2 regions of the Paraburkholderia sp. BL23I1N1 genome follow, and region 2 is predicted to be linked to the other one. Evidence: riboswitches for the same ligand, from Rfam matches in the RefSeq annotation. Region 2 holds a riboswitch; the other holds the start of a gene.
The links. A riboswitch is a leader RNA that binds a small molecule or an ion and turns the genes downstream of it on or off. The one in region 2 is predicted to bind glycine.
Positions count from the first base shown of each region.

Region 1 (15,350 bases), on a different contig from region 2:
TCCATGAACTCGAGCACGTTCTGCCACTTGGACTGCGCCTGACGTTCGTCGAACGCGTCGTACAGATAGGCTTCGTAGTGGATCGCGTCCATCAGTTCGTCGAGCAGCGGGCCGGCGGCATCTTTCTCGGCGCGGTCGGTGAGGCGCTGCATGAAGTCGCAGAACACGCGCATCGGTTCAATCTGACGCGGCGACAAACGGGCCTCGATGCCGCCCATGTACACCGCTTCGAACAACGACACCTTCGCCTGGCCCGCAAACGAGCCGAGCGCTTCGAGCGTCGTATTGCCGACGCCGCGGCGCGGCGTGGTGATCGCGCGGATGAACGCGGGGTCGTCGTTCGCGTTGGCGATCAGGCGCAAATACGCGCAGATATCCTTGATCTCGGCTTTGTCGAAGAACGACTGGCCGCCCGACAGCACATACGGAATCCGCTCGCGACGCAGCACCTGTTCAAAGATGCGCGCCTGAAAATTGCCGCGATACAGGATCGCGTAGTCGCGGAAATTCGCGCGCCGCTCGAACTTGTGCGCGGACAGTCGGAACACGACGGACTCGGCCTCGTGCTCTTCGTCGTTGCACGGTGTGACAGTGATCGTGTCGCCCATGCCGTGTTCGGACCACAGCTTCTTTTCGAACAGCTTCGGGTTGTTCGCGATCACGTTGTTCGCGGCCGTGAGGATACGCACCGTCGAACGGTAGTTCTGCTCGAGCTTGATCAGATGCAGCTTCGGAAAATCCTTGCTGAGCTGCCCGAGATTTTCGAGCGTCGCGCCGCGCCAGCCATAGATGGCCTGATCGTCGTCGCCGACCGCCGTGAAGGCCGCGCGCTTACCGGCCAGCAGTTTCACCAGTTCGTACTGGCACGCGTTGGTGTCCTGATACTCGTCGATCAGAAGATAGCGCAGCTTGTTCTGCCAGCGGTCGCGTACCTGCTCGTTCTTCTCGAAGAGTTCGGCGGGCAGACGGATCAGGTCGTCGAAATCGACCGCCTGATACGCATGCAGCGTCGCCACGTAATTGCGGTAGACGATGGCAGCCTGATGTTCGTCCTCGTTCGCGGCGATCGCGATCGCCTGCTCGGGCATGATCATGCCGTTCTTCCACAGCGAGATGATCGACTGGATCTTGCGAATGAAGCCCTTGTCCGTCGAGCCGACCTGCTCCTGGATCATGCCGAAGCAGTCGTCCGAATCCATGATCGAGAACTGCGGCTTCAGGCCGACGTGTTCCGCTTCCTGCCGCAGAATCTGCACGCCGAGCGAATGGAAAGTGCAGACCGTCAACTGGTTGACGGGCACTTTGCGGCCTTCCTTGCCGGGCGTGGTAAGCGTCTTGCCTTCGAGCAGCTTGCCCACGCGCTCGCGCATTTCCAGGGCGGCCTTGTTCGTGAACGTGACGGCGGCGATGTGGCGCGGCTCGAAGCCTTTGGCTTCGATCAGGTGCGCGATTTTTTGCGTGATCACGCGCGTCTTGCCGCTGCCTGCGCCGGCGAGCACGAGACACGGACCGTCAAGATAACGGACCGCTTCATTTTGAGCGGGGTTCAGGCCTGCGGACATCGTCTGTGGATGGGTAATGCGGTTGAGGGCGCCTGGTTGCGGAATCGCGAGACCGAAGGCCCGGGGGCATGCTGCGCGGGGGCGGCAGCTGGAACAGCGCCGCGTGTGCTGCGGGCTCCAGCTCGCTCCGCTTTCGCGCGAGAGGAGCGATGTTAACACGGATATCGCCGACAACCGCCCTCGACAACGCTGACAGTCCGCCTTGGGGACATGCCACAATTACGCCGTTGCGCGCCGTCGCCGCGGTGGCAAAACGGCGCGCCGTTTTTGCAGGAAGACACGCATGTCCGTATCGCTGAAGATTGGATTGATGGGTTACGGTTTTGCTGGCGCGACCTTTCATGCGCCGGTGATCGAGCACTGCGGGCGCGCGAACATCGCGGCCATCGCGACGAGTCAGCCCGAACACGCGCTGGCCGATTACCCGCATGCAAAGGTGGTGGCCGATCTCGACGCCCTGCTGGCGCTCGAAGAAATTGACTGTGTTGTGATCGCGACGCCCAACGACACGCACTTCGACCTGGCGCGCCGCACGCTGGAGGCGGGCAAGCACGTGGTGGTCGACAAGCCGGTCACGCTGACCGCCGCCGACGCCCATACGCTCGCCAACATCGCGCTCGCCCGGGGCAAGCTGTTCGTGCCCTTTCACAACCGCCGCTGGGACGGTGATTTTCTGACCGTGCGGGATCTGCTTGCCGGCAGAGAGCTGGGGCGCATCACACAATACGAATCGCATTTCGACCGTTTCCGGCCGGAAGTTCGGCAGCGCTGGCGCGAGGAAGCTTCGCGCGGCGGCGGTTTGCTATTCGATCTCGGACCGCACCTGATCGATCAGGCGCTGGCATTGTTCGGCGCACCGCAGACCGTGTCTGCGACGGTTCGGACGCATCGCGACCAGGCCAGCGCGCCGGACTACGTGCATATCCAACTGGGATACGGCGAGTTCGAAGTGGTGCTGCATGCAAGCGCGCTGACCGCGCTCGTCGCGCCGAGGTTTGCGATTCACGGCACGCAGGGGAGCTACGTGAAATACGGGCTCGATACGCAGGAAGATCAGTTGAAAGCGGGCCTGCGCCCTGGCGACGAAGGGTTCGGCGCAGACAACACGGCGGGCGTGCTGCGCGTACTCGAAGACGGTCAGGAAGTGGAGCGGGAAGTGCCTACGCGCAACGGCGAATATGTCGGCTTCTATATTGCCTTGGCGGATTCGATTCAGAACGGCGTGAAGTTCCCTGTCAGCGCTCAGGACGCGGTCGACGTGATGACGATTATCGAGCTTGCCGCCCGAAGCTCGGAAGAAGGCGCCCGGCTACCGTTCGAGCGTATTCGCTGACTGACTGTTTGCCTACGGGGCGCTTTCTGACTATCTGGCGGCGGCATGCGAACCATGCCGCCGCCAAAGCCAAAAAGCCTGACAACCCCGAAAGGAACATAACGTTACAAATAACCCCGCCTTCCCGGTCAGCGCGAATCCCCGGCTATCCGTTGCTACCCCAGTAGCACCACACACACAACGACAACGACTTCCGGAGAGTCCATGCCCCGTATCGTCCGCGCAGTAGCAGCATGCGCCTTGCTCAGCTCCCTCGCCGCCTGCGTGGTGGCGCCCCAGCAACCCGCGCCGGCGCCGCGCCCTAACCCGCAGCAGATCGCGGATCAGCGCTTCAACCAAGTGAACGGCCGTATCGACAACCTGAGCCGCCGCATCGACGCTCACGTCAACCAAGGCTACTACCCGCCCCCGCAAGGCGGCGCGTTGCACCATCGCCTCGACGTGATCCGTCAGGAAACTCGCGACATGGCGGCACAACACGGCGGCGGTCTTTCCGGCGACGAACAGCGCGTGCTGAACCAGGAACTGGACAACGCGGCACACGCCATCGGCGAATAATCGCGCCGGTTCAGGCACTGAAGCAAACCAGCGCGGGCATCACGTCCCGCGCTTTTTTTTTGATATCCGCGAGCCCGCAGCGCCAACCGCCATACCCGTTACGGGCCTTTATTTGACAAGCCTCCGGCCCTCGCGTACATTCGCCGCACGCGTCGGGAGAGCGTGCTGGCCGCAGAAAATCGCAGGCCGCGCCGCCGAAGGGGCATACCCGCAAACTCTCAGGCAAAAGGACCGACCGCGTCGAAAAACCCGCGTCCAGGCAGCATCAAGACATGGATTTTTCGCACTCTGGAGAGCGGCAGTAGCCGTCTGCGTCGCGTACGTCGAACGTATATCGAGCAGATTCTGGCAGGCTGCCCACCGAAGGGGCGCGCGTTTCACCGTGGCGATGACGGCTTCAACATCGCACGGCAGCGCAATCTCTCAGGTATCGAGGACAGAGGGGTCATGCAACGCAATCGCTCGCAGGCATTAGCCGCGAGGCGTAGCGCCGCATGGCCTTTTTTGTTTCGCGAGACGCCTGAGGCCCCATGACCGAACTCAAACACACCCCGCTCAACGCCACCCATCGTGCGCTCAACGCCCGTATGGTCGATTTCGGCGGCTGGGACATGCCCGTCAACTACGGCTCGCAGATCGACGAACACCGCGCCGTGCGCACCGACGCCGGCATGTTCGACGTCTCGCACATGTGCGTTGTCGACTTCACCGGCGAGCGCGTGCGCGCCTTCTTCGAATTCGCGCTGGCCAACAACGTCGCCAAGCTGCAAACGGCGGGCCGCGCGCTCTACTCCTGTCTGCTGAACCCGAATGGCGGCGTGATCGACGATCTGATCGTCTATTACTTCGGCGAAAATCATTTCCGCGTGGTCGTGAACGCCGGCACCGCCGAGAAAGACATCGCCTGGTTCGGCCAGCTCAACGCCGAAGGCAGCTTCGGCCTGACCATCACGCCGCGCCGCGATTACGCGATCGTCGCCGTGCAAGGCCCGAACGCCCGCGAAAAAGTCTGGCAAACCGTCCCGGCCGCACGCGCCGCCACGGAAGCCTTGAAGCCGTTCAACGCCGCGCGCGTCGAAGGCACGCCGTTCGGCGAACTCACCGTCGCCCGCACCGGCTACACCGGCGAAGACGGCTTCGAAATCATCGTCCCGGCGAATCACGTCGTCGCACTGTGGAACGCGTTGCAAGCGCAAGGCGTTCGCCCGGCGGGTCTTGGCGCGCGCGACACGCTGCGCCTCGAAGCCGGTATGAACCTGTACGGCCAGGATATGGACGACAACGTCTCGCCGCTCGACGCCGGCCTCGCCTGGACCGTCGATCTGACGTCGCCGCGCGACTTCGTCGGCAAAGGCAAGCTCGAGGCCGACGGCTCGCAGGCCGCGTTCGTCGGTCTGATCCTGCTGAAGGACAACGGCAAGGCGGCTGGCGTGCTGCGCGCTCATCAGAAAGTCGTCACGCCGCAGGGCGAAGGCGAAATCACCAGCGGCACTTTTTCCCCGACCATGCAGGAATCAATCGCCTTTGCACGTGTGCCGAAAGGCGTGCAACCGGGCGACACCGTTCACGTCCAGATTCGTGACAAAAACGTTCCCGCAAGCGTGGTAAAACTGCCGTTCGTACGCAACGGCAAGGTGCTCGCTGTTTAAGCAGCCGGCGCGTGCGTCAGTCCACTTTTAAGTTTTTAACGAATCACACCGCATAGGAGCATCCGATGAGCATCCCGGCCGATCTGAAATACACCGAATCGCACGAGTGGGTCCGCACCGAAGCGGACGGCACGCTGACGGTCGGTATCACCGACCACGCGCAGGAAGCGCTCGGCGACATCGTCTTCTTCGAAGTCCAGGAACTGGGCAAGACCGTGAGCGCGGGCGAAACCGTTGCCGTGATCGAGTCGGTGAAAGCCGCCTCGGATATCTACGCGCCGGTTTCGGGCGAAGTGATCGAAGCGAACCCGGCCGTCGCCGACACCCCGGACGGCGTGAACAGCGCGCCGTACGAGAACTGGCTCTTCAAGATCAAGCCGGCCGCGGACGCATTGCTGGATCGCCTGATCGACGCGGACGCGTACTCGAAGTCGATCGGCGCCTGATTCGCCGCACGTTGCACCATTACGTTTAAACCCGACAGGCGCGGCGCGTCCGATTCGATCATCGAACGGACGCCCGCACCGGCAGGAACACCTCATGAAGCTCGAACACCCGGATCGTCTGATGAACCGCACTCCTCTCTCGCTCGCCGCGCTCGAAGTGCACGACGCCTTCGCTGAACGGCACATCGGCCCGGATTCGGCCGACCAGCACGCAATGCTCGAAGCCCTCGGCTTCGCGTCGCGCGCCGCGCTGATCGACGCCGTCATTCCGAAAACGATCCGCCGCAGCGAAGCACTGCCGCTCGGCCCCTTCGTGCAGCCGAAGAGCGAGGCCGAAGCGCTCGCCGCGCTGCGTGAGCTGGCGGACAAGAACCAGGTGTTCCGCTCGTACATCGGGCAGGGCTACTACAACGCGCACACGCCAGCGGTGATCCTGCGTAACGTGCTGGAAAATCCGGCGTGGTACACCGCGTACACGCCGTACCAGCCGGAAATCTCGCAGGGCCGTCTGGAAGCGCTACTGAATTTCCAGCAGATGATCGTCGACCTGACGGGTCTGGCGATTTCGAACGCTTCGCTGCTCGACGAAGCCACCGCCGCCGCTGAGGCGATGACGCTGCTGCAACGCGTCGGCAAGCCGAAGTCGAACGTGTTCTACGTCGCCGACGACGTGCTGCCGCAAACCATCGAAGTGGTGAAGACGCGCGCCACGCCGGTCGGCATCGAAGTGAAAGTGGGTCCGGCAGCGGAAGCCGCGAACGCGAATGCGTTCGGCGTGCTGCTGCAATACCCGGGCGTGAACGGCGACGTGCGCGACTACCGCGCGCTCGCTGACGCGATCCACGCTGCGGGCGGCCACGTGGTGGTCGCCGCCGACCTGCTCGCGCTGACCGTTTTGACGCCGCCGGGCGAATGGGGCGCGGACGTGGCCGTCGGCAACACGCAGCGTTTCGGCGTGCCGGTCGGTTTCGGCGGCCCGCACGCGGCTTACCTCGCCGTGCGCGACGAATTCAAGCGTCAGATGCCGGGCCGGCTCGTTGGCGTGACCGTCGACGCACAGGGCAATCCGGCGCTGCGTCTCGCGCTGCAAACGCGTGAGCAGCATATCCGCCGCGAGAAGGCGACCTCGAACGTGTGTACCGCGCAGGCGCTGCTCGCGATCATGGCCAGCATGTACGCCGTCTATCACGGCCCGCACGGTCTGAAGACGATCGCGCTGCGTGTGAACCGTATCGCCGCGTTGCTGGCCGCCGGCGCGAAGAAGCTCGGCTACACGCTGGTCAACGACACGTTCTTCGACACGCTCACGTTCGAAACCGGTGCACGCACCCAGGCACTGCATGACGCTGCGACGGCCAAGCGCATCAATCTGCGCCGCGTGAGCGACACGCGCGTCGGCATCTCGATCGACGAAACCACCACGCGCAGCGATCTGGCCGATCTGCTCGCGGCGTTCGCCCAAGCGGCATTTGTCGACGAAGTCGCGCAAATCGACGCGCTCGATGCGGCGCTTCCCGCAGAGAGCACTGTGCCCGCCGCGCTTGAACGCACCAGCGCGTACCTCACGCACCACGTGTTCAACCGTCATCATTCTGAAACGGAAATGCTGCGCTATCTGCGCAGCCTGTCGGACAAGGACCTCGCGCTCGATCGCTCGATGATCCCGCTCGGTTCGTGCACGATGAAGCTGAACGCGACCTCGGAAATGCTGCCGGTCACGTGGCCCGAATTCGGTCAGATTCACCCGTTCGCACCGGCTGAGCAAACCGTCGGTTACCGCGAAATGATCGATCAGCTCGAACAGATGCTGATCGCGGCCACCGGCTATGCAGCTGTCTCGCTGCAACCGAACGCCGGCTCGCAAGGCGAGTACGCGGGTCTGTTGATCATCCACGCTTACCACGCGTCGCGCGGCGAAGCGCATCGCAATGTCTGCCTGATTCCCGCTTCGGCGCACGGCACGAACCCGGCGTCGGCGCAAATGGCCGGCATGCAAGTGGTCGTGGTGGCGTGCGACGCGCAAGGCAACGTCGATATCGAAGACCTGAAGAAGAAGGCCGCTCAGCACGCTGAGAAGCTCGCGGCGATCATGATCACGTACCCGTCCACGCACGGCGTGTTCGAAGCGAACGTCCGCGAAATCTGCGAGATCGTGCACGCGCACGGTGGCCAGGTCTACGTGGACGGCGCGAACATGAACGCCATGGTCGGCCTGTGCGCCCCGGGCCAGTTCGGCGGCGACGTCTCGCACCTGAACCTGCACAAGACCTTCTGTATTCCGCACGGCGGCGGCGGACCGGGCGTCGGTCCGGTCGCCGTCGGCGCGCATCTCGCGCAATTCCTGCCGAATCAGCTTGCAACGGGCTACGAACGCGCGCCGAACGGTATCGGCGCTGTGTCGGGCGCACCGTACGGTTCCGCCTCGATCCTGCCAATTTCGTGGATGTACATCGCGATGATGGGTGCGAAGAACCTCACGGCCGCCACGGAAACCGCGATCCTCAACGCCAACTACGTCGCGAACAAACTCGCGCCGCATTATCCGGTGCTGTACTCGGGCCCCGGCGGACTGGTCGCACACGAGTGCATTCTCGATCTGCGCCCGATCAAGGAAACCAGCGGCATCACCGTCGACGACGTCGCCAAGCGTCTCGCCGACTACGGCTTCCACGCACCGACCATGAGCTTCCCGGTGCCGGGCACGCTGATGGTCGAGCCGACCGAATCGGAATCGAAGGAAGAACTCGACCGCTTCATCGAAGCGATGATCGCGATCCGCGAGGAAATTCGCGCGGTGGAAGAAGGCCGTTCGGACCGCGAAGACAATCCGCTCAAGCATGCACCGCATACGGCGGCGGTGGTCATCGCGAACGAATGGAAGCATGCGTATGCGCGCGAAACCGCCGCGTATCCGCTGCCCACACTGATCGCGAAGAAGTACTGGCCGCCAGTCGGCCGTGCGGACAACGTGTACGGCGACCGCAATCTGTTCTGCTCCTGCGTACCGATCGCCGACTACGAGTAAGTCCGGCCTTGACCGCGCATCGCCTGAAGGTTGTAAGCAGGCGTTGCGCGGTTCTGTCGCTTGTGTCCGCAAACGGCTAACATCACACACCGAATCAGCCAAACGAGGAGTTTCGCATGGCGCGAAAGGTGCGATTGATGCAAAGCCGGACCGAAACAAGGCGAGTCCAGACGTGGCAACAGGCCTGCGCGCTACTGTTGGCAGGCGCAGCGGTGCTGCTGCTGCCGCTGCGGCAGGCGCAAGCCGCGATGAATTTTTGTGCGGCGCCCGCGCTGCAAACCAGCGAGCGCACGAACGCCGATCCCGGCGTCAAGGCACTGGTGAGCAATGTGCAGGCGCATCTGAACGACCCGCCGCATGCCGTGGCGAAACTGCATACCGAAGGCACGCTGCCGCACGAGGGCATCTACGATCAAAGCGTCGAGGCGGAGAAGGATCTCGATCTGTTGCGCGACGCCGCGCTCGCCTGGCGCGCAACCAGCGACGATCGCTATCTGAAGCTGGTCGACCGCTTGCTGTATGCGTGGGTCACGACTTATCAACCCAGTTTCAATCCGATCGACGAAACCCGTTTCGAAGGCCTGATCCTCGCCTATGACATGACCGCAAGCGCGTTGCCGGTGAAGACGCGCAATGCATCGATGGCGTTCCTGACGAAGCTTGCGAGCGGCTATATCGCGCAAATCGACGCGCGGCCGCGGCCGCTCACCGGCACGTTCAAGAACAACTGGCAGAGCCACCGGATCAAGCTGATCGCGATGGCCGCGTTCACGCTGGATAACCGCAAGATGATCAACGCGGCGCAGCGTTTGTTCGACGAACATATCGGCGACAACATCGCACCGGACGGCTCGACGGTGGACTTCGCCGAGCGTGACGCCTTGCATTACGTCACCTACGACCTGCAGCCGCTCGTGACCGCCGCGCTCGCCGCGCGCCGCCACAACCGCAACTGGTTGCCGGAGAAGGGGACGAATGGCGCCTCACTGGCGGCCGCGCTGAACTGGCTCACGCCGTACGCGGACGGCAGCAAGACGCATGAAGAATTCGTGCATTCGAACGTTCCGTTCGATGCCAAACGTCGCGAGGCCGGTTTGCCCGGCTATTCGGGTCAATGGGATCCGAAAAACGCGACGGAACTGTTTCACCTGGCGGCGCGTCTCGACGGACGCTATACGCCGATCGCGCTGCAGCTCGCACCGACGCCGCCCGCGTGGCTCGCCGTGTGCTTACCGCTGCCAGCGCGCTAAACTTACTTTTATCAGCAGGGAGCAGTAAATGGCAGTCAGCGTGTTCGACCTCTTCAAGATCGGCATTGGTCCGTCCAGCTCGCATACGGTCGGGCCGATGCGCGCCGCGCTGATGTTCGCGCAAGGGCTCGAACGCGACGGGCTGCTTGCGGCGACGGCATCGGTGAAAGTGGATCTGTACGGTTCGCTCGGCGCGACCGGCAAGGGGCACGGCACGGATCGCGGCGTGATGCTCGGGTTGATGGGCGACGCGCCCGACACGGTCGATCCGGACACGATCGCGCAACGGCTGGAAGCGGTGAAGGCGTCGCGCAAGCTCGCCTTGCTCGGCACGCACGACGTGCCGTTCGTGCAAAAAGATCACATTTCGTTTTATCGCCAGGCGCTATCGGAGCATCCGAACGGCCTGAAGCTGCGTGCGTTCGACGCGCAGGGCGAGACGCTGCGCGAGTCGACGTATCTATCGGTGGGCGGCGGTTTTGTGGTGACGGCGGGCGCGCCGAATACGAAGGTGCTGAGTGCCGTCGAACAATTGCCGCATTCGTTCCGCAGCGGCAACGAATTGCTCGCGCTGTGCAAATCGACCGGCAAGAGCATCGCGCAATTGATGTGGGACAACGAACGCGTCTGGCACACGGAAGAAGAAACGCGCGCGGGCTTGATGAAGATCTGGGACGTGATGCAATCGTGCGTGTCGCGCGGTTGCGGCATCAACAATCCGGATGCGGACGGTACTTTGCCCGGTCCGTTCCAGGTGAAGCGTCGCGCGCCACAGTTGTATCGCGCCTTGTCGAGTAATCCTGAGCTGGCGCTGCGCGATCCGCTGTCGATGGTCGACTGGATCAATCTCTACGCCATCGCCGTGAACGAAGAAAACGCGGCGGGCGGGCGCGTGGTCACGGCGCCGACCAATGGCGCGGCCGGCATCATTCCGGCGGTGCTGCATTACTACACGCGTTTCATGCCGGGCTCGAATCAGCAAGGCGTGATCGACTTCCTGCTGACGGCCGCGGCAATCGGCATTCTGTACAAGCTGAACGCGTCGATTTCGGGCGCGGAAGTGGGGTGCCAGGGCGAGGTCGGCGTGGCCTGCTCGATGGCCGCGGGTGCGCTCGCGGCGGTGATGGGCGGCACGCCTGAGCAAGTCGAGAATGCTGCCGAGATCGGCATGGAGCATAACCTCGGACTCACGTGCGATCCGGTCGGCGGAATGGTGCAGATTCCGTGTATCGAGCGCAATGCAATGGGCTCGGTGAAGGCCGTGAATGCAGCGCGTATGGCGCTACGCGGTGACGGTACGCATTACGTCTCGCTGGACTCCGTGATCAAGACGATGATGCAGACCGGCGCGGATATGAAGACGAAGTACAAGGAAACGTCGCGCGGTGGGTTGGCGGTGAATATTGTCGAGTGCTGAACGCTGCGTTCCAAAGCGATTGATGACGCGGGCTTCGGCCCGCGTTTTCGCTTTCGTTTCCGTTTTCGCGTTCGCTATCGGCAGATGGGAAGGTTGGGCTGCGCCGTGACATCGGCCGCGTTGTCGGCGTAAGCTGTCGAAGCGCCCATCGGCGCCTTTCAAGCCGATGCGGCAACATCCGATCGCACCCATGCACCATCTGGAGGCTTCATCGCAATGTCGCTGCCGAATGCTCCCGTTTCCGCTTCTCCTGCCGCCCAAACCACCGGCGCGCGTCTCGTTGTCGATGCCTTGCTGACGCACGGCGTCGAACGTGTTTTCTGCGTGCCCGGCGAGAGCTTTCTCGCCGTGCTCGATTCGCTGCACGACGAAACGGACCACATCCAGACCATCGTCTGCCGGCACGAAGCGGCAGCCGCGAACATGGCTGAAGCCGTCGGCAAATTGACAGGACGTCCGGGCGTCGCGATCGTGACGCGCGGACCCGGCGCGACGCATGCATCGATCGGCGTGCACACCGCGTTTCAGGACTCAACGCCAATGATCCTGCTGATCGGTCAATGCGCGCGCGAGCATCTCGACCGCGAGGCCTTCCAGGAAATCGACTATCGGCGCATGTTCGGTCAGATGGCCAAGTGGGTCGCGCAAATCGACGACCCGAAGCGCATTCCCGAATATCTGAGCCATGCATTTCACACGGCGACGTCGGGGCGTCCGGGGCCGGTCGTGTTGTCGTTGCCGGAAGATGTGTTGAGCGATGCGTGCGAAGCCGTTGCCGGTGCGCCGCGGTATAAGCGCGTGGCGGCGTCGCCTTCCGCGGCGCAAATGGAAGAGTTGCGCCGATTGCTGGAAGCCGCGCAACGACCGATGGTGATCGCTGGCGGCAGTGGTTGGACGCCTGCGGCATGTGCCGACCTGCAACGCTTTGTCGAGAATTGGCAATTGCCGATCGGCCTCGCGTTCCGCTTCCAGGACACGCTCGACAACGAGCATCCGAACTACGCGGGCGATGTCGGCCTTGGTATCAATCCGGAGCTTGCTCAACGTATCCGCGATGCGGATCTCCTGCTTACGCTTGGCCCGCGATTGGGCGAAGCAACGACGAATGGCTACACGCTGCTCGATATTCCAAAGACGAAGCAAATACTGGTGCACGTGCATCAAGGCGCGGAGGAACTTGGCCGCGTGTACGCGGCGGACTTGCCGATCGTCTCCGGCATGCCAGAACTTGCGGCACTGCTTGCGGCATTAAAGCCGTCTTCCGAGAAGCTCGCATGGACCGGCGCGGCGGAAGAAGCGCACCAGGCGTATCTCGACTGGCGCAAGCCGCGTCAGATTCCCGGCGACGTGCAAATGGGCGAAGTGATCCAGCAATTGCGCGCGCATCTGCCGGAAGACGCGATCCTCACAAACGGTGCGGGCAACTACGCCACGTGGCTGCATCGGCATTTCTCGTATCGACATTTCCGCTCGCAGCTTGCGCCGACCAGTGGCGCGATGGGCTACGGTGTACCAGCGGCGATTGCGGCGAAGTCGCTGTATCCGCAACGCGCAGTCGTCGCATTAGCTGGCGACGGCTGTTTCATGATGGCCGCGCAAGAACTGGCGACGGCGATGCAGTACGACTTGCATGTGATCTTCATCGTCGTGAACAACAACCACTTCGGCACGATCCGGATGCATCAGGAACGGCACTATCCGAATCGCGTACACGGCACCGGTCTCACGAATCCTGACTTCGCGGCGTTCGCGAGATCGTTCGGCGCGCACGGAGAGATCGTGGAGCGGACTGAGGATTTTCTGCCTGCATTGCAACGCTCGATAGAAGCGAAGCGTGCAGCGGTGATCGAGATTCGCATGCCGCAGGAGGCGAGCACGCCGGGCGCGACGTTAGAGCAGATTCGGGAGCAGGGGAGGAAGCTCCGAGGGGAGTAATGAAGTTGCCTTGCGGCCGGCATGCATAGCGAAAAGCACACAAGAGAAAGCCCTACGGTTCAAGTGAACCGCAGGGCTTTTTTGTACCCACCGAGCCCGTGGCTTAAGCGTATATGACCGACAAAGCCCCAAGCTCTTTCATCAGCGCAGGCTTGTGAGATTCGATCACGTCGGATTGGATTTGATAGATCACAGACTTGATGACCTCTGTCTGACTCATGGTTGTCTCGTGCATCAGCATCTTGATGTCCTCGGCGATGCGTGGCGTCACCTTCATCGAAAGTCGTCGCCGTGCAGCGCCGCGCCGCTCCTTGAAGCGCTCAGTCGCTGACTTATGCGCCTCGATCAGCCGTGCCCGCGGATATTCGCCGGATGCAAAACGATGCAGATAGAGCGTCATGAGCACCTTCCGAAACTCGGTCGAGCTCGCGTTGTCGACCATATAAGCCGCCAGGTCGAGAATATCCAGATAAATGGCGGGCAGTTGTGCCTCGATCGGCCTGACTTCCTTCTGCCGCGCTTCGCGAATGGCCGGCGTGGATTGCGCTGGAACAGCCACCACGTGGTCGCAGACGTCGCACACCGTCGCGAGAATATTCTTCACCTCACCTTTGCCGTCGCTGAAAGGCACGTCACGCCGCGCAAAGGTCGTACTCACAAGCTGCTTGCAACGATGACAGATTGCCTTGCTCTTCTCGCCTTCTTCGTAAAGTTTGATCTTCATGGCTTCACTCACTGGTGCACGCTGATAAACACGGTTTCCGGATCGCCCACGAAGTAGAACTGCACGTACCAGCCGCCAGACTCAATGATATGGACATCGATTGACGGAACGCTGTGGTGAGGTGACGAACTGTATTGCATGCCATCGCTCCGCGTGATGAGGGTCTCGACGAATTGAGCGGTGACCTGCCCGGTCGACAGAAGGTTTTTCACGCTAATGCCCGAGCGGGCCTCATGCTGGAACTTCCCGGATCTGAGCGCTGCGATGACCGCGCGCTTCACTTGCCTGTACTTGCTTGGTATCGACAACCGCACCTCCAATTATACGACATGTCTCGTATAAAAAGCGCTTTACTGATTTCGCGCCACCCGCGGGAATTGTCGATGAATTCTTTTTCGGGAGAAGGCTAACTAGTCGGTCTCAAGCCAGGCTCAAGCAAGAAGCACAAGCTCGAAGCGTCATAAAAAAACCCCGCCGAAGCGGGGTTCCTGACGTCAAAGCAAGCAGCAAAAAACCGCTTACTTCCCGCCCACGCTTTGCAGCGTCGTCCACTTGCCGTCGACAACCTTGTACAGCGTGATGCCGCCGTTCTTCAGGTCGCCCTTGCCGTCGTATGCGAGGTTCGCTGCCGTCACTGCCGGCATCGAGGTCTTCGCGAGCAGCGGCAGGTACTTCGCCGGATCGGTCGAGTTAGCCTTCTTCATAGCGTCGAACATGGCCATTGCGCCGTCGTAAGCGTACGGCGAGTACGTTTGCACGTCTTCGTTGAAACGCTTCTTGTACTTCGCAACATAGTCCTTGCCGCCCGGCATTTCTTCCAGCGGCAGGCCGGCGAGCGATGCCACCGTGCCGTTCGCAGCGTCACCCGCGAGCTGGATGAACGTCGGCGTGTGAACCATTTCGCCGCCCATCAACGGAGCCTTGATGCCCAGTTGCTTCATCTGCTTGACCATCGGTGCTGCCTGCGAATCCGCGCCACCGTAGTACACCATGTCCGGGTTGACCGACTTCAGCTTGGTCAGGATCGACTTGAAGTCCACAGCCTTGTCGTTCGTGTATTCACGATCGACGATCGTGCCGCCCGCAGCCTTCGCCGCCTTTTCGAACTGATCAGCCAGACCCTGGCCGTAAGCCGTACGGTCGTCGACGATAACGATCTTCTTCATGCCCAAGGTCTTCACCGCGAACGTGCCGGCGACCGAACCTTGCTGCGTATCGGACGTCATCATGCGGAACGTGGTCTTGAAGCCTTGTTGCGTGTACTCAGGCGCCGTCGCCATGGCGATTTCGGGGATGCCCGCGTTCGCGTAGATGCGCGAGGCCGGAATCGTGGTGCCCGAGTTGAAGTGGCCGAGCATGCCCTTGATGCCGTCATCCACCAGCTTTTGTGCAACGGTCGTGCCGGTGCGCGGGTCAGCCTGGTCGTCGGCCGAATCCAGCACGAAACGAAC
Region 1 covers NZ_RAPV01000002.1:278,933-294,282, forward strand. The annotation lists gene B0G76_RS33915 (UvrD-helicase domain-containing protein) at 1-1,562, opposite strand, end outside; gene B0G76_RS33920 (oxidoreductase) at 1,846-2,895, shown strand; gene B0G76_RS33925 (hypothetical protein) at 3,100-3,453, shown strand; glycine riboswitch at 3,597-3,698, shown strand; glycine riboswitch at 3,732-3,903, shown strand; gene gcvT (glycine cleavage system aminomethyltransferase GcvT) at 3,984-5,102, shown strand; gene gcvH (glycine cleavage system protein GcvH) at 5,168-5,548, shown strand; gene gcvP (aminomethyl-transferring glycine dehydrogenase) at 5,643-8,573, shown strand; gene B0G76_RS33945 (alginate lyase family protein) at 8,690-9,823, shown strand; gene B0G76_RS33950 (L-serine ammonia-lyase) at 9,852-11,240, shown strand; gene B0G76_RS33955 (thiamine pyrophosphate-binding protein) at 11,457-13,175, shown strand; gene B0G76_RS33960 (hypothetical protein) at 13,279-13,899, opposite strand; gene B0G76_RS33965 (hypothetical protein) at 13,908-14,180, opposite strand; gene B0G76_RS33970 (branched-chain amino acid ABC transporter substrate-binding protein) at 14,418-15,350, opposite strand, start outside.
Region 1: linked by a shared signal. The riboswitch ahead of gcvT (glycine cleavage system aminomethyltransferase GcvT) and the one ahead of B0G76_RS25635 (D-amino acid dehydrogenase) in region 2 are both predicted to bind glycine.

Region 2 (15,350 bases):
CATTCGAAGCACGATATGCCGCCCGGCCTGCCGGTATTGACCTCTTTTCGGGCTTTAGCGTCTGCCCGACTATGGTATTGTCCGACCTGCGCTTTAAAGCGCCTTGCCACACTCAATCGGGAAGCGCAATCGCTCCCTAAAAAAAAGATCATGGAAGTCCAAAACGCCCGTCGTTGGGCACCACGGGGAACACGCGTCTGGCTCACCGCGGCCGCCGCATTGGCGATCGCCAGTGGGGTGCGCATGTTGCTCCATCCATTTCTCGGACCGATCATGCCGGGCACCGCGTTCTGTATCGCGGCGGCATTGGTCGAGTATTTTTGCGGGCTGGCTCCGGCGCTCACGGTCATGCTGTTCGGCCTCTGTATCGCCGACTACCTGTTCGTCCCGCCGTACGCAAGCATCGCCGTATTCGACCGCGCCGACCTGCTTCTGCTCGTCTCGTACCCGCTGGTGACGCTGCTCGTCATCATATTGATCGAACGCCTGCGCCGCTCGCAGTTTCGTGCGGAGCTGATCGCATCGGTCGCCCAGTCGCGCTATGAAATGCTGCTGCGTCACGACAACGAACGCATGCTCGCACGCCGCGCCGTCGACGAAACACACCGTCTGCTGCGCCATCTCTCGCACCATCACAAGACCTTTATTTTCATTCAGGCGCTCGAGCGCAACGCGCTGCAACAGGTGGACGACATCAAACCGCAAGGTGTGCTGCCCCGTCTGCCCAACGAGATTGCACCGGGCCCGCGCTTCGCCGATGTCGATTCCGACGACATCCAGCGGCTCAGCAAGTCGCTGTGGCCCGGGAGTCATCGCGTGCATCTGAAAAGCGGCGACGGTACGTCGAGACTGACCGAGTGCGTGTGCGAACGGTTCACTACCCATGCCGGCGAGTTCCTCGTGCTGCGGATCGGGGCCTGATCCATGAGCCAGCCAACGAGTCTCTTCTTACCCGGCGACAATCATGCCGTGTTGATGCTGCACGGACTGTCGAGCTCGCCGCTCGAATTACGTTTTCTCGCACGCTATCTGAACGCCGAAGGCTTCACCACCTGCGCACCGGTCCTGCCGGGCTACAGCGCAGGCTCCGAAGAAACGGCGATGGAGGCCTGGCTCGAGGCCGCCATGCGCGAGTACGACGCGCTCGCCGCGCGCTTCACACATGTCTCGATCTGCGGGCTGTCAATCGGTGCGGCGTTAGCGCTGGCGCTGGCGCATCGTCGTCCCAAGGCGCGCTCGCTCGTGCTGTTGTCGCTGACGCTCTCTTACGACGGCTGGGCAATCCCCTGGTATCGTTTCGTGCTCAACTGGGCGTACTTCACGCCGATGCGCAAACGCTGGCGCTACCGCGAGGAAGCGCCGTTCGGTTTGCGCAACGAGGCGCTCAGGGCGAAGATTGCCCGCGCGATGCAGCGCAGCGACTTCAGCGAAGTCGGCCCGTCGACGATTTCGTTGCCGGCATTGCACCAGGCGAGCCGCCTCGCCGCGAGCGTGCGCACTCAGGTGCGCGACATCAAAACCGATTGCCTGATTGTCCACGCGATCGACGATGAGACGTCGAGCCCCCGCAACGCCCGCTTTGTCGCCGCGAATATCGACACTGCCTTTTTACGAACAATCTGGCTGGATGATTCGTATCACATGATTACGTCGGACAACGAGCGCGAAATCGTCGCGCGTGAAACCGCGCTATTTTTGCGCGAGAGCGAAGCAGCCCACAGCGGCGACGACAGCGGCAAGCAACAGGTCGTTTCGAAAGCCCTGGCGCGACGCCTCAGACAACTCGCGGCGCTGGGCAAGGAGCGCGCATGACGGCGCTTACCACGCTGAGAAACAGCCAAGGCCAGCGCCAGCCCACCGCACGCGCGTCGCGGCCTTCCACGCTCAGGCATGGTCAATCCGCACGCATGGCGCTCCTGCTCGCCGCTGCACTTGGCCTTTGCACAGCGCGCGCTGCCTACGCCGACGATGCAAATCCGAACGCGACGACAGACGCGAGCACGGGCACAGGCGCTGCCACCGAGAGCAAATGGAAAATCGGCGTGGGACCCGGCGTGGTGATCACGCCCAAGTACCCGGGATCGCGGCAGTTGACCGTATTCCCGTTTCCCGCGCTGGACATTTCGTACGACGACCGGATTTTCTCGCAGGGCCCCGACGTGCTTGGCGTCAACGTGCTGCGCGGTCCGGCCTATCACGTAGGCGCCGCGTTGAGTTTCGACTTCCAGACTCGCAAGGAGTCCGACGATCCGCGCCTGCATGGACTGGGCAACGTATATGGCGGCCCGAAACTGAAGCTTTTCGCCGACTACACGTGGTGGGCGTTTACCGGGTCGGTGGCGTTGTACCAGGATATCGCCGGGCATCATCAGGGCACCACGGTCAGCACGGATTTCGTGGCTTCCGCGCCGGTTGGCGGCTGGTTGTTCTCGGTGGGCCCAGGCTTTACCTGGGCGAACGGGACGTATACACGGACGTTCTTCGGCGTGTCGGAGCAGCAGAGCGCTGCGTCAGGATTGCCCACGTACAGCACGAGTGCCGGCGTGCGGGACGTCCATATGAACGCCATGGTGACTTACGACTTTTCCAAACACTGGAACGGGTCGGTCTCGGCTACGTTCGGGCGGCTTGTGCATGACGCGGCAAATAGCCCGATTACCGAAAAAAGATTCGAGCTCAATACGCTCGCTTCGGTAAACTACAAGTTCTAGCTTCCGGTTTTTCGCGCGTTCGCAGCGCGCGAAAAACCAGGAATGCTTCAACCGCCTGCACCAGGCTCTTCAACTTCCATTCCCAATTCAGCGGCCATGCGCCGCACCACTGCCTGAAGCCGGCTCACCTCATCGGCAAGCCGCTTCTGTTCAGCCTTTATCGCCTCGAACGCCGACAACGGCACCGCCTCATCTTCCTCGCCCGGCTGGGCAAGCTCGCTTGCGCTGACCTCACCGCATAGCAGATGCATCCAGCGATTTTCGCGCTCGCCCGGCGTGCGGGCCAGCTTCACTACCCGCGACGGATCGTTGGCAGCCAGTTCGTCGAGAAACGCCTCGACTGACGAGATGTCGGCAAATCCATGCAGGCGCGCGCTGTTCAGGCGCAACTCGGCCGCGGTCTGCGGGCCGCGCAACAGCAAGGTGGTGAGCAAGGCAGCCGACTGGCTCGGCAAGCCTAATACCCGGTTCATGTTGTGCTCGAAGCGCGGCACGCGGCTGCTGCTGCCCTCCATCACCAGGCTCAGGCGCTTCAATCCGTCGACGGCGGTAAGCACTTCGGCTTCGGTCGCGTTCATCACGGGGGCGCGGCCGGTCTTCTGATTGCAGCCCAAAGTCAGCGCGTTCAATGAAAGCGGATAACTGTCCGGCACAGTGTGCTGTTTTTCGACCAGCACGCCCAGCACGCGCCCTTCAAGCAAAGTCAACGCACGGATGGAGGGACGGGAAACAGCGTCGGGAGTGGAGTTCATAGAGGATGTCGCGGCAGGCGCCGCCGGGTCTCGTGGAAGGTGTGCCTGATCGATGCACAGCCCTGTTGCATAGCCGGGCGGCAGGTTTTGGATTGTGGCCACTATGATAAACGCCCCGGTCGCTCGCGGTGCACCTATCTCCGCCATGGTCTGGTGCGCCCCGAACACGTCCACACGTCGGCATCCGCATTTTTTGCGCCGTTGACGAATTTCCATATTCGAGATAATTTCCCGAATATGAAAAAAACACAACCTGACGACAACGTCATCGACCGTCGCATCGCCCAGCGTCTGCGCGCGTTGCGCGCCGAGCGCAACTGGTCCCTCGACGATCTCGCGAAGCTCAGCAACATCAGCCGCGCCACCCTGTCGCGCCTCGAAAACGCCGCCGTGAGCCCCACGGCGAGCGTACTGGGCAAGCTTTGCGTCGCCTACGGCTTGCCGATGTCGCGCCTCATGCACATGGTGGAAGAAGACTTTGCGCCGCTGGTGCCGCGCGAGGCACAAACCGTCTGGACCGACACGAGCGTCTGCTTCCGGCGCCGCTCCGTGTCGCCACCGGCCCAGGCGTTGAGCGGCGAGGCGCTGGAGTGCGAACTCGATGCCGGCGCGCGGATCACGTACGACGCGTCGCCGAGAGCCGGCCTCGAACATCATCTGATCCTGCTCGAAGGGCAATTGCAGATCACCGTCGACGGCCGGAGCCACGACCTGCAACCCGGCGACTGTCTACGCTACCAGTTGTTCGGTCCCAGTGCTTTCGTCACGCCCGCGCACAGCGCGGCCCGCTACCTCCTCTTCATTGTCTGAGTTCGAGCCACCATGAGCGCAACCGCCATCACGAGCTTTTCCGCCGACGACCTCGTTCGCCATCTGCCCGAACTCGGCGCGCTGCTGCATGCCTGCGTCCATGACGGCGCGAGCGTCGGTTTTGTCCTGCCGTATAGCGTCGAAGAGAGTGAAGCGTTCTGGAGCGGCAAGGTGCTGCCGTCGCTGCGCGCAGGTGGGCTCGTGTTGCTCGTCGCGTGCCATGGCGAGTCGATCGCCGGCACTGTGCAACTGGACTACGACACCATGCCGAACCAGCGTCACCGCGCCGAGGTGCGCAAGCTGCTGGTCCGCCCCGCGTTGCGCCGCCAGGGCATCGCCAAAGCGCTGATGACGGAACTGGAGCGCCGTGCGCACCAGTTGCAGCGCAGTCTGCTGACGCTCGATACGCGCACCGGCGACAAGGCCGAGCCGCTTTATGCCGCGCTGGGTTACCAGGCTGTTGGTGTGATCCCGCAGTTTTGCCGCGACACGCTGGAGGAGCGGCTTGATTCGACCACGATCATGTACAAGACGCTCTGAGTGCGGCGCCAGTGGGCCGCCCGTGATGCATGCTCAAAGCGGACGATACGCAATCAGGAAGCCCGCGATGAAGACTCAGGCGAGTCTTCAATCTGCGCTTTAGCATGCTTTAGCGGCGCGCATCGAACGCGATCCGCACGGCCAGACCGGCAAGCACGGTGCCCATCAGCCAGCGTTGCACCAGCAGCCACACCGGCCGCCCGGCGAGAAACCCGGCGATCGAACCCGCCATGCTGGCAATCAGCGCATTGATCGTGACGGCGATCACGATCTGCACGCAACCAAGCGCGATCGATTGCGTCAGCACGCTGCCATGCGACGGCGAAATGAATTGCGGCAGCAGCGACAGATACATCACGGCGATCTTCGGATTCGCGAGGTTCGTGATGAGGCCCATCGTGAAGAGCTTACGGCGGCTGTCGTGTGGCAGGTCGCGCACCTGGAACGGCGAGCGGCCACCCGGCTTGACCGCCTGCCACGCCAGGTACAGGAGATAAAGCGCGCCGCCGAAACGCAACGCGTCGTACGCGTAGGGCACCGTCAACAGCAGCGCCGTGATGCCGAACGCCGCGCAAAACATGTAGAACACGTAGCCGAGCGCGACGCCGCCAAGCGACACTAGCCCGGCACGCCGCCCCTGGCAAAGCGATCGCGAGATCAGATAAATCATGTTCGGGCCGGGCGTGAGCACCATGCCGAGCGAGACAAGGGCGAAGGCGAGCAACGTTGTGGCAGCGGGCACGGCGGTCTCCTCTGTGAATTGAAGTCGGGCAGTGCCGCCAAATATAGCCGATGCCGCCAATTCAAGCCTTTAATCCGGGCATAAATCCGCACATAAAAAATGGGCATTGCGCGCGGCTTCACAGGAAATGTTACAGGAAACACTTGCGAGGAAGTTTTTTGCCCGGTATCGTCGAGCCGTTCTGCAATGCAGCGCGGGAGAGATCGTCAGAGGGTTGTGACGACGCCGACGGAGCAACCGCCCCGGAAACTCTCAGGCAAAAGGACCGCGCAGCTGGAACATCTGGAGAGCGGCGCCGTGCGCGCCCACCGAAGGGGATTCCCTGCATACCGCTTGCATCGCGCGCGTAGGCTCACGGGAAGAAACTCTCAGGTACATGGACAGATGGGGCATCGACGCCGGTTTCGAAATGAAATCGACACCGGTGATGCTCAACTACTCTGGATCATGTCATGTCACGAATCGCCATTATCGGCGCCGGCATTACCGGCGTCACGACTGCTCACGCCCTGGCGCAGCGCGGCCACGACGTCACCGTGTTCGAACGTCATCGCTATGCTGCGATGGAGACCTCGTTCGCCAACGGTGGCCAGTTGTCCGCCAGCAATGCCGAAGTCTGGAACAGCGCGGCCACCGTGTTGAAGGGCCTGCGCTGGATGCTCACGCGCGACGCCCCGCTGCTGCTCAATCCGATGCCCACGTGGCACAAGTATTCGTGGATGGGCGAGTTTCTACGTCAGATTCCGCGCTATCGCGCGAACACCGTCGAAACGGTGCGGCTCGCGATTGCCGCGCGCGAGCATCTGTTTTCGATTGCCGAGCGCGAGGGGATCGACTTCGATCTGGAGCGGCGCGGCATCTTGCACATCTACAAGACACGCAAGGAATTCGACGCGGCGAGCAAGGTGAATGAAATGCTGCACGAAGGCGGCCTGGATCGCAATCCAGTGACGTCGAGCGAATTGCACGCGATCGAGCCCACGCTGCAGGGCGATTTTTTCGGCGGGTTCTTTACGCCGTCGGATTCGACCGGCGATATTCACAAGTTCACGCGCGGGCTTGCCGATGCGTGCGTGCGGCACGGCGTGGAGTTTCATTACGACGCGGAGATTACGGCGATCGAGCAGCCTGCTGAGGGGCGATTCTCGCTGAGCGTGAATCTGGCTGGCGAACCGCAACAGTTTGCGTTTGAGCAGATCGTGGTGTGTGCCGGCGTGAAGAGCCGGGACTTTGCGGCCATGCTCGGCGATCACGTCAACGTGTACCCGGTGAAGGGCTATTCGATCACCGTCTGTCTCGACGATGAAGTCAGTCAGCAGCAGGCGCCCTGGGTGAGTCTGCTCGACGATAGCGCGAAGATCGTGACGAGCCGGCTCGGTGTGGATCGGTTCCGGGTTGCCGGTACGGCGGAGATCAATGGGTTCAACCGGGATATCCGCGCGGATCGGATTGCACCGCTGGTGGATTGGACGAGGCGCTATTTTCCTGACGTGTCGACTTCGAAGGTGATTCCATGGGCGGGGTTGCGGCCTATGTTGCCGAGTATGTTGCCGAAGGTTGGGCGCGGGAAACGGCGCGGCGTTTTTTATAACACCGGGCATGGGCATTTGGGGTGGACGTTGTCGGCAGCGACGGCGCAAGTTTTGGCGGGGGCGATTCAGTAGGCGATTTTTTCGCCGCAGGCCCGGTGTCCGCAAGGACACCGGGCCTGTCAGAGATTGGTGTCCATGGGCCCGGCCAAAGGCAAAACCACCCGCATCTGTTAGTGTTCTCTAACCCCGGCAGCTCGATGGAGCCCACATGCCAAAATCCCGCCCGGCTGCGCACAGAGCAGGCAATATCGCGGGCAGCACGCGCCTGACCGACGGCCAAATCGCCGCCGAAGCCAAAACGCGGTTAGCGTGGGACGCGGCTGTTCCCCAGAACGCCATCAAGGTCAAAGTCTCCCACGGTCGCATCACGCTGCTGGGTGAACTTCACCGTGACCAGCAAAGAACCGCGGCACTCCAGGACGTCACCCGCCTGTTTGGCGTAGCAGGCGTCGTCGACCACACCACGATCAAAGCGCAATAGCATCAGTTGGGAAGCGGTCGATCCGATTGCCTGCCCGAACGTTGGTTAGCACCCCTTCGACTGAATGTTGACAGCAGCTTCGTTGGTGTTCAGCTCAAGGCTCTACGCCTCCTCTTTCTCGTTCCGCTTTGGTGGCTGGTAGCGCCATTTGCTCGCATTGGGGTCGTTGCGCGCGTCGTCGCGTTCACGTTGTTCGGCGCGCGCTTCATCGGCACGGCCAAGTTCGGCGCGCCGGTCGCGCACGGCGGCCGGCGAATCGGCCTGACGCAACGGCGACGCCGAACGTTTCGGAGAAGGTATTGATGACATGGTGCCTCCCTTTTCGAGGATGTGGAACGAATCAACGTTTCTTGCCGGTCCAGCGACGGTCCGGACGGTGTAGGAGACGAAGCTGACGCAGGTATATCGAAGCGCCTAACATCAGCGCCATGCCCGCCACGATGCCCCGGATTGCGGATGTCATGATTTTTCCTTGGCCCGCCGGCCGCACAGCGCTTGATCGCCTGCGACATGAGGGCGGGCATCCGATTGCGCGCGCGACTGCTTTTGAGCGAACCGGGTTGCGACAAGCCCTAAGCAAGGATCATGCGCTCAATTGACCGCTGTGTCTGTAAGCCATTGGAGCGGTGGGCCGTAAAGCCGTTGGCGCGGCCGAGGCCGCCGATCTTGCGCTCGACTTTAAGCGAGCATTAAGTGATTACGATTAAGCTCTTCATGCTAAATGCGCGACGGCGGACCGCATCTGGCGCGTTTTGCCCTGCTCGCCCATTGCCGGAACGGCCACCATGTCGACACCCAGCCGCCTCAAAACGCCTCTGATTCTTGCTCTCTCGCTCGTGCTGTTGTGCGCCGGCGTGGCCGTTCTGGTGGGCGTGTTCGGCTTGCTGGTGAAACTGCTGGGGCCGGCCTGACGGGCCTCGGAAGGCGGAAAACCTAAGCGCCCCCTGCCGTCCCGCCGCTCAGAAGCATATTGACGTCGATATCGGCGAGCTCCCCAATCCGCTCGATCGTCACGTCCGCGGGCGGATTGCTGGAAATCTCCTTGGGATCGAAAGCGTAGTGCCCCTGGCGAGGAAATACCGTAGTCAGCCTTTCTCCCCAGGACTTCTTCATGGCCGTCAGTATCCGCAACTTGTCGTCCACCATCACGTACTGCCGGGCCGGATAACACTCCATCACCTGATCGAGCATCTGCTCCTTATGGATGTAGATCAACACCCGCCCCTCGACCTCGTCCCATAAGCCCGAGCGGGCAATCTTGCGCGGTTGGAACACCACGTCGCCGTCGGACAGAATCACTGCGGGCCCCTGCTTCGATACGTGTTTGATCGCATCCAGGGCCCCCGGATACAGCCGGTTCGCAAACGGATAGTCGATCAGAAACGATGACATCAACAACAGGCGCGTGTCGCGCGGGTGCTCCCACCGATACCGCTGCAATGCCCCAAGGTAATCCGCATAGCCCAGCTCGGCGCGCAAGTCTTCAAAAATTTCCCAGTATCGCGTGCTGTTCTGCTCGCCGAACTCGCGAATCATGTGCGCACGTAAATCGGCCAGTACATGATCGTTGTCCAGCAGCGTGTTATCGCAATCGAACAGAAACACGACGTCGTGAGGCGTAGCGTGATCAGCTTGCATCGTGGCTCCCATGTCCCATGAATTAGCGCTTTGGTTCATCGGCCGGCGCGGCCGGTTTCTCGGCGTGACCGCCGAAGTCGTGCCGCATCGCCGACAACACCCGGTTCGCAAAATCCGCCTCGCCCCGCGAACTGAAACGCGCGAAGAGCGCTGCGCTCAGCACCGGCGTGGGCACGCCTTCGTCGATCGCGGCCGCCACGGTCCAACGCCCTTCGCCCGAATCCGATACGCGTCCTGCGTAGCTTTGCAGGTCGGCGTCGTTGACGAGCGATCCTGCTATCAGGTCCAGAAGCCACGAACCGATCACACTGCCGCGCCGCCAGACCTCGGTGACCTCGGCGAGATTCAATTGGTATTGGTAAAGCTCGGGGCGGCGCAGCGGCGACGTTTCGGCATCGGCTTCGCGCGCGTGTTTGCCGGCGTCGGCGTGGCGCAGAATGTTCAGGCCCTCGGCATACGCGGCCATCATTCCGTATTCGATGCCGTTGTGGACCATCTTCACAAAGTGCCCCGCCCCCTGCGGACCGCAATGCAGGAAGCCCTGATCGGCCGTACTGGCGCCTGGCGTGCGGCCTGGTATGCGACCCGGCGTGGCGGGCGCCGAGCCCGCACCGGGCGCGAGCGTCGAGAAAATCGGTTCGAGCCGCTGCACGACCTCGGCCTCGCCGCCGATCATCAGACAGTAGCCGCGCTCACGGCCCGCGACGCCGCCGCTCGTGCCGACGTCCACATAGTGAAGCTGACGCTTCGCCAGATCGGCGCCGCGACGAATGTCGTCGTGGTAGTAGGAGTTGCCGCCGTCGATCACGATGTCGCCGGGTTCCAGCAAGGGCACGAGGTTCTCAAGCGTCTTGTCGACCACCGCGGCGGGCACCATCAGCCACACCGCGCGCGGCTTTTGCAGTTGCGCGACCAGGTCTTCGAGCGAAGCAGCGCCCGCGATGCCCTCCTGCTTCAGTTTGTCCACCGCGGCCGGTTGCACGTCGTAAGCGATGCAGTGCTGACCGCCCTTCGTCAGACGGCGCACCATGTCCGCGCCCATGCGTCCCAATCCAATCATGCCTAGCTGCATTTCTCGCTCCGGAAAGTGTCTCGTTGCGCGCTTCGAGCCGGTTCGGCGTACTGGGGCCCTGCCGCGTGCTTCATCCGCGGCAAGCGGCTCTCCTGACTGCAGGTGCGTTTGATCTGATCCGACGGACAGACGGTAGCAGTCTCGGATCGTCCGTGCAGTGAAGCGGGCATCCCCGCCTGCACTGAACGACGATACGCTTCTTTACGGGAACGGAGAACCCTAGCGCCGCTGCGCCTGAACCTTCCTGTATTGCGCGCGCGCAAAACGCTGCACCGCGCGCCACATCTGCGGATAGCGGTAACCCGGCACGGCGAACAGCACCAGCGCGCAAAGCGCCAGCAAGCCGCAGAACAGGAACGTGCCGCGATAGCTGAACGCCTCGACCAGCAAACCCGACAACACGCCCGACAGAATCGAGCCGACCCGCGCCGCATTGAAGAACAGCGCGGTCGCGCGGCCCGGCGCGTTCGGCATCAGATCCTGTACGTAGGTCATGCCGAGGCACGAGGTCACCGCGACCACGAACGCATTGAGTATCTGCATCGGGATCAGCGCGTGGACGTTGCCCGCCAGCGACATCGCGATGAAATACAGGGCGTGAACCGCCGCGCAGGCGCCCAGCCAGTTGGGCTTGTGCAGGCTCGACGATTTCGCGCCGAGCGCGAGCATCATCGGAATCTCCGTCAAGGCGCCGAGGCCGAGCATGATCGACACGTCCAGATGCGTGCCGTTCAGGCCGTGCACGATGTAAAGCGGCAGGACGATCATCGTGGCGTTCGCGGCGAGACCGAGCAAGGTGAGCGCCGCCACCGCACGGCGGATGTCATTCTGCGAAGCGACGCCCGGCAGGTCTTCGTGCGCCTCTTCGCCGGGTGCGATCAGCGGCGGCACGGTGATCGAGGCCGACGGCTCCGAAGCCGTGTCTTCCACCGTGTGATCGCCCAGGTGCCCTTGCGGCTCGCGCATGCGCCAGACGATCGCCGCGCAGGCCCCGAAACTCGCCGCCGCAAACAGGAAGAGCCCATAGAAGCCGGCACCGGCAAGCACCAGCGCGCCCACCGACGGACCGAACACCCACGCCGCCGAGAGAATGGTCCGCAAGGTGGCGCTCGCGAACGCGCGCTCCGCGGGGTCCGGCACCGGCAGCGCCGCGCGGCTGAACGAGAACACCATCGAGATGGCTGAGCCGCCCGCGCCGATAAAGATGATGCCCACCGCCAGCAACAGCCGGTAGTCACGCACCACGCATAAACATAGATAGCCCAGTGCGGCGGCCACCAGTGCCGCCAGCAACAAAGGCCGATGCCGTCCGCTCGCATCGCTCCACCGCCCGGCGAAGGTGCTGGCGAGCACCCCGCTGGCGGCGATCAGCGTCATGAAGATGCCGAGCTTGAGCGGCGTCATGCCGGCGCGCTCGACGCCGAACAGTGAGAGATAGGGAGCGGTGAACGACATCGCCACACCGAGCAAGAGGGTGGCGGCGGCCAGCGGCTTGAAGCCAGCGATGCGCAGCAGCTCGAAAAAACGGGCGGTTTTCAACACGGATGGCGGTGGGTCAGGGAGAGCGAGTTGGCGACGCGCCATGCGCCATGCGCGATACGCCGCGGACTTCGTGGCCGGAACAACTGGGGCATTATCGTCCTGGCTTGCGGGCGCGTAAACCTGCGGCGCCGCATCCCAAATTCGTGTTGCGCACCGTTATGCGCCATGTCGAACAATCAGGGGGTTTGCTCAGGGGGACGAACACGCGTGCCTTGAGGCCTGGCAATATCCACTCCCGTCGCACTGCCCTCACCCGCCGGCTGCACAACGATGTATCCGCTCTTTTCGAGCGTCCAGCGGTGCCATTGATTGCCATAGGCGCCACAGGCAACACCGAACACTACAGACAGCACCAGTCCGATCGTGCCGATCGTTTCACCCCACAAACCCGAGAAGAACAGCAGCGTATTGACCGCCAGCATGATGAATGTGGCGAACCACATTCTCTTCGACATGGCCCAGATGAAGCCCAGCAGCAACGCGCCCCAACTGAAGCCGGTGCCGACTGTGACGGTTTCGTCCTTGCCGGGGTGCCGAAGGTAGATCTTTTCTGCCATTTCCTTTCCTGAACGCGATGGTGCATCTAGATGCGAATCATGACGTCTAACATGTCGCGCTGACAAGACCATGAGTTTCTTTGAAATATGCGCGGTGAGGCACTGTTGAGCAATGCGCGAGATAGCCGCGTTACCCCGCCGTTTCGGGCCGGCACTGTGAGTCCACAAGGTCAATGAAAGCCCACGCTGCACGCAAAAACGTCCTCGCCCACGTCACTGACGATCCCGGCCATAGCTGCTACTCTTTACCCAATCAATCGGAGCACCGCACCCATGGCAAGCCAAATCCCCTATTCCCCGCAAGCGCCCTCGCGAGCCGAAGTCGACGCCCTGCCCGGCACCACGGTCATAGAATTTGGCACGAACTGGTGCGGTTTCTGTCAGGGCGCGCAAGCCTCGATTGCCAAAGCCTTCGAACCTCATGCCGGCATCCGGCATCTCAAAGTCGAAGACGGCCCCGGCCGCCCGCTCGGCCGTTCCTTCAAGGTCAAACTCTGGCCCACGTTGATTTTCCTGCGCGATGGCGCCGAGGTTGCACGTATCGTGCGTCCAGGCAGCGCAACGGACATAGCCGAGGCTTTTGCGTCGCTCTGACGCAAGACTTCATCCGCAAACCGGCTTCAAGGGAGTACACCTCATGGACACCCGTAGCGAGCTGCAAGCCACCGTCAATGCGATGGTCCAACCCGGCAAAGGTCTTCTCGCCGCCGACGAAAGCGGCCCGACCATCGCCAAGCGCTTCAAGACGATCGGCCTCGACTCCAGCGAGGAAAACCGCCGCGCCTACCGCAACCTCCTGCTCACCACGCCGGGGCTCGGCGCATTCGTGAGCGGCGTGATCCTTTACGAAGAAACGCTCGGGCAAAAAGCGGACGACGGCACGCCTTTTCCGCAAGTCGCCGCCAAAAACGGCATCGTGCCCGGCATCAAGGTGGACCTCGGCAAGATTCCGCTCGCGCTCGCCCCGGGTGACGAAATCACCGAAGGTCTCGACGGCCTCGCCAAGCGTTTCGTCGACTACAAGCGGCAAGGCGCGCGCTTTGCGAAGTGGCGCGCGGTTTACAACATCACGGCGAGCTTGCCGAGCCGCCTCGCCATCGAGGCGAATGCCGACTCCCTCGCGCGCTATGCGGCGATCTCGCAGGAAGCGGGCATCGTGCCGATCGTCGAACCGGAAGTGCTGATGGACGGCGATCACACGATCGGGCGCAGCGCGGAAGTGACCGAGGCCGTCTTGCGCGAGGTGTTTAACGCCCTGCACCGGCATCGCGTGGTGCTCGAACATATCCTGCTGAAGCCGAGCATGGTGTTGGCGGGCGCCGAACATGCGCAGCAGTCGGCTATGGCGGATATCGCGGCGCACACCGTGCGGGTACTCAGGCGCACAGTGCCGTCGGCGGTGCCGGGGATCGTGTTCCTGTCCGGCGGGCAATCGCCGGAAGAGGCAACGGCCAATCTCGACGCCATGAATCGCCTCGGGCCGCTGCCCTGGAATCTGAGCTTCTCGTATGGGCGCGCATTGCAGGAGCCGCCGCTACAGGCATGGAAGGGTCAGACGAGCAACGTCAAGGAAGCCCAGGCGGCGTTGCTCAAGCGCGCCCGTCTGAACAGCGCGGCGGCGCTCGGCAAGTACGACGCGGCGCACGAAAGGAGCTAGTATCTGCGCTGGGCAGCCGGTGCATGCCGCCGTTTGTCGGCAAGCTCGATCCCTGCCGAACAGGCTTCAACCGAAGCCGTCGGCAGGGACGATCAGACCCGACTCAACGATTCGCGGTGGTGGCGCGCGCAATCTTGTCGAGCAGCGCCTGCAACGAAACCGGCTTGCCGAGGTGGCCGTCGTAGCCGGCGCGGATGGCACGCGTAGCATCTTGCGGCCGGCCGAAACCCGTCAGCGCGAGCGCCGGCACCGAGGCGGTGGCCGGCAGTTTGCGCAGCGCCGTGATCAGCTCGTAGCCGTCCATGCCCGGCATGCCGATATCCGACAGGATCAGATCGAACTGCTGGTGGGCTGCAACAGCAAGCGCGTCAGAACCATTGGTTTGCGGCCACACTTGCGCGCCTTCAAGTTCGAGCAGACTCTGGAACGCCTGCAAACTTTCGACCGCGTCGTCCACCAGCAGAATCCGCATGCCCTTGAGCAAACTGGCGTCGCCCGGCATTTCCCGGATTTCGGGCTGCGCCACCGTGCTGTCGGCCGGCAGCCAGACGCGAAAACGCGCGCCCTTCCCGAGCCCGGCGGATTCCGCCTGCACATGGCCGCCATGCATTTCGGCAAGCTGTTTGACGAGCGCGAGCCCGATCCCCAACCCGCCGCTATGACGCCGATGCGCGCCCTCGGCCTGGCTGAACATGTCGAACACGTTCGGCAGGAAGGCAGGCTCGATGCCGCGCCCGGTATCCTGAACGTCGACAACCGCATAGCCGCCGTCGCGCGAGAGCGTCAGCTTCACCCGCCCGCCCTGCGGCGTGAATTTCACCGCATTGCTGATGAGGTTCCACAGAATCTGTTCGAAGCGCACCGGATCGGCGTCGATAAAGAACGGCTCGGACACGCCGTGCACGGACACATTCACGTGATGCGCCAGCGCATCGGCCTCGATCGCGCTGCCAACCAGCGCCGTGATCGCCGCGATATCCACGCGCGAGCGCTCCAGCGCCAGTTTGCCGGTGCGCACACGCGACAGATCGAGCAGGTCGTCGATAATCTTGGCGAGGCTGATCACCGAGCGGCGAATCGCATCGGCCGCATCGCGCACCACGGGCAGCCCTTGCGTCGACGGCGCGCGGTCCAGCATGTCCGCTTTCACGTGAATCAGGTTCAGCGGGTTCTTCAGTTCGTGCGACAGCACCGCGAGGAACTCGTCCTTCAACCGGCTGGCCGCCTCCACCTTCAGGCGCACCGAACGTTCAAGA
Region 2 covers NZ_RAPV01000001.1:5,483,118-5,498,467, reverse strand. The annotation lists gene B0G76_RS25670 (DUF4118 domain-containing protein) at 151-921, shown strand; gene B0G76_RS25665 (carboxylesterase) at 925-1,812, shown strand; gene B0G76_RS25660 (MipA/OmpV family protein) at 1,908-2,711, shown strand; gene B0G76_RS25655 (YceH family protein) at 2,759-3,463, opposite strand; gene B0G76_RS25650 (helix-turn-helix domain-containing protein) at 3,701-4,273, shown strand; gene B0G76_RS25645 (GNAT family N-acetyltransferase) at 4,286-4,813, shown strand; gene B0G76_RS25640 (LysE family translocator) at 4,923-5,555, opposite strand; glycine riboswitch at 5,740-5,833, shown strand; gene B0G76_RS25635 (D-amino acid dehydrogenase) at 6,008-7,219, shown strand; gene B0G76_RS25630 (BON domain-containing protein) at 7,356-7,628, shown strand; gene B0G76_RS42535 (hypothetical protein) at 7,731-7,937, opposite strand; gene B0G76_RS44090 (hypothetical protein) at 7,969-8,091, opposite strand; gene B0G76_RS44085 (hypothetical protein) at 8,414-8,539, shown strand; gene B0G76_RS25625 (HAD family hydrolase) at 8,562-9,266, opposite strand; gene gnd (phosphogluconate dehydrogenase (NAD(+)-dependent, decarboxylating)) at 9,289-10,338, opposite strand; gene B0G76_RS25615 (sugar efflux transporter) at 10,558-11,880, opposite strand; gene B0G76_RS25610 (DUF2628 domain-containing protein) at 12,057-12,437, opposite strand; gene B0G76_RS25605 (thioredoxin family protein) at 12,711-13,031, shown strand; gene B0G76_RS25600 (class I fructose-bisphosphate aldolase) at 13,075-14,094, shown strand; gene B0G76_RS25595 (CheR family methyltransferase) at 14,198-15,350, opposite strand, start outside.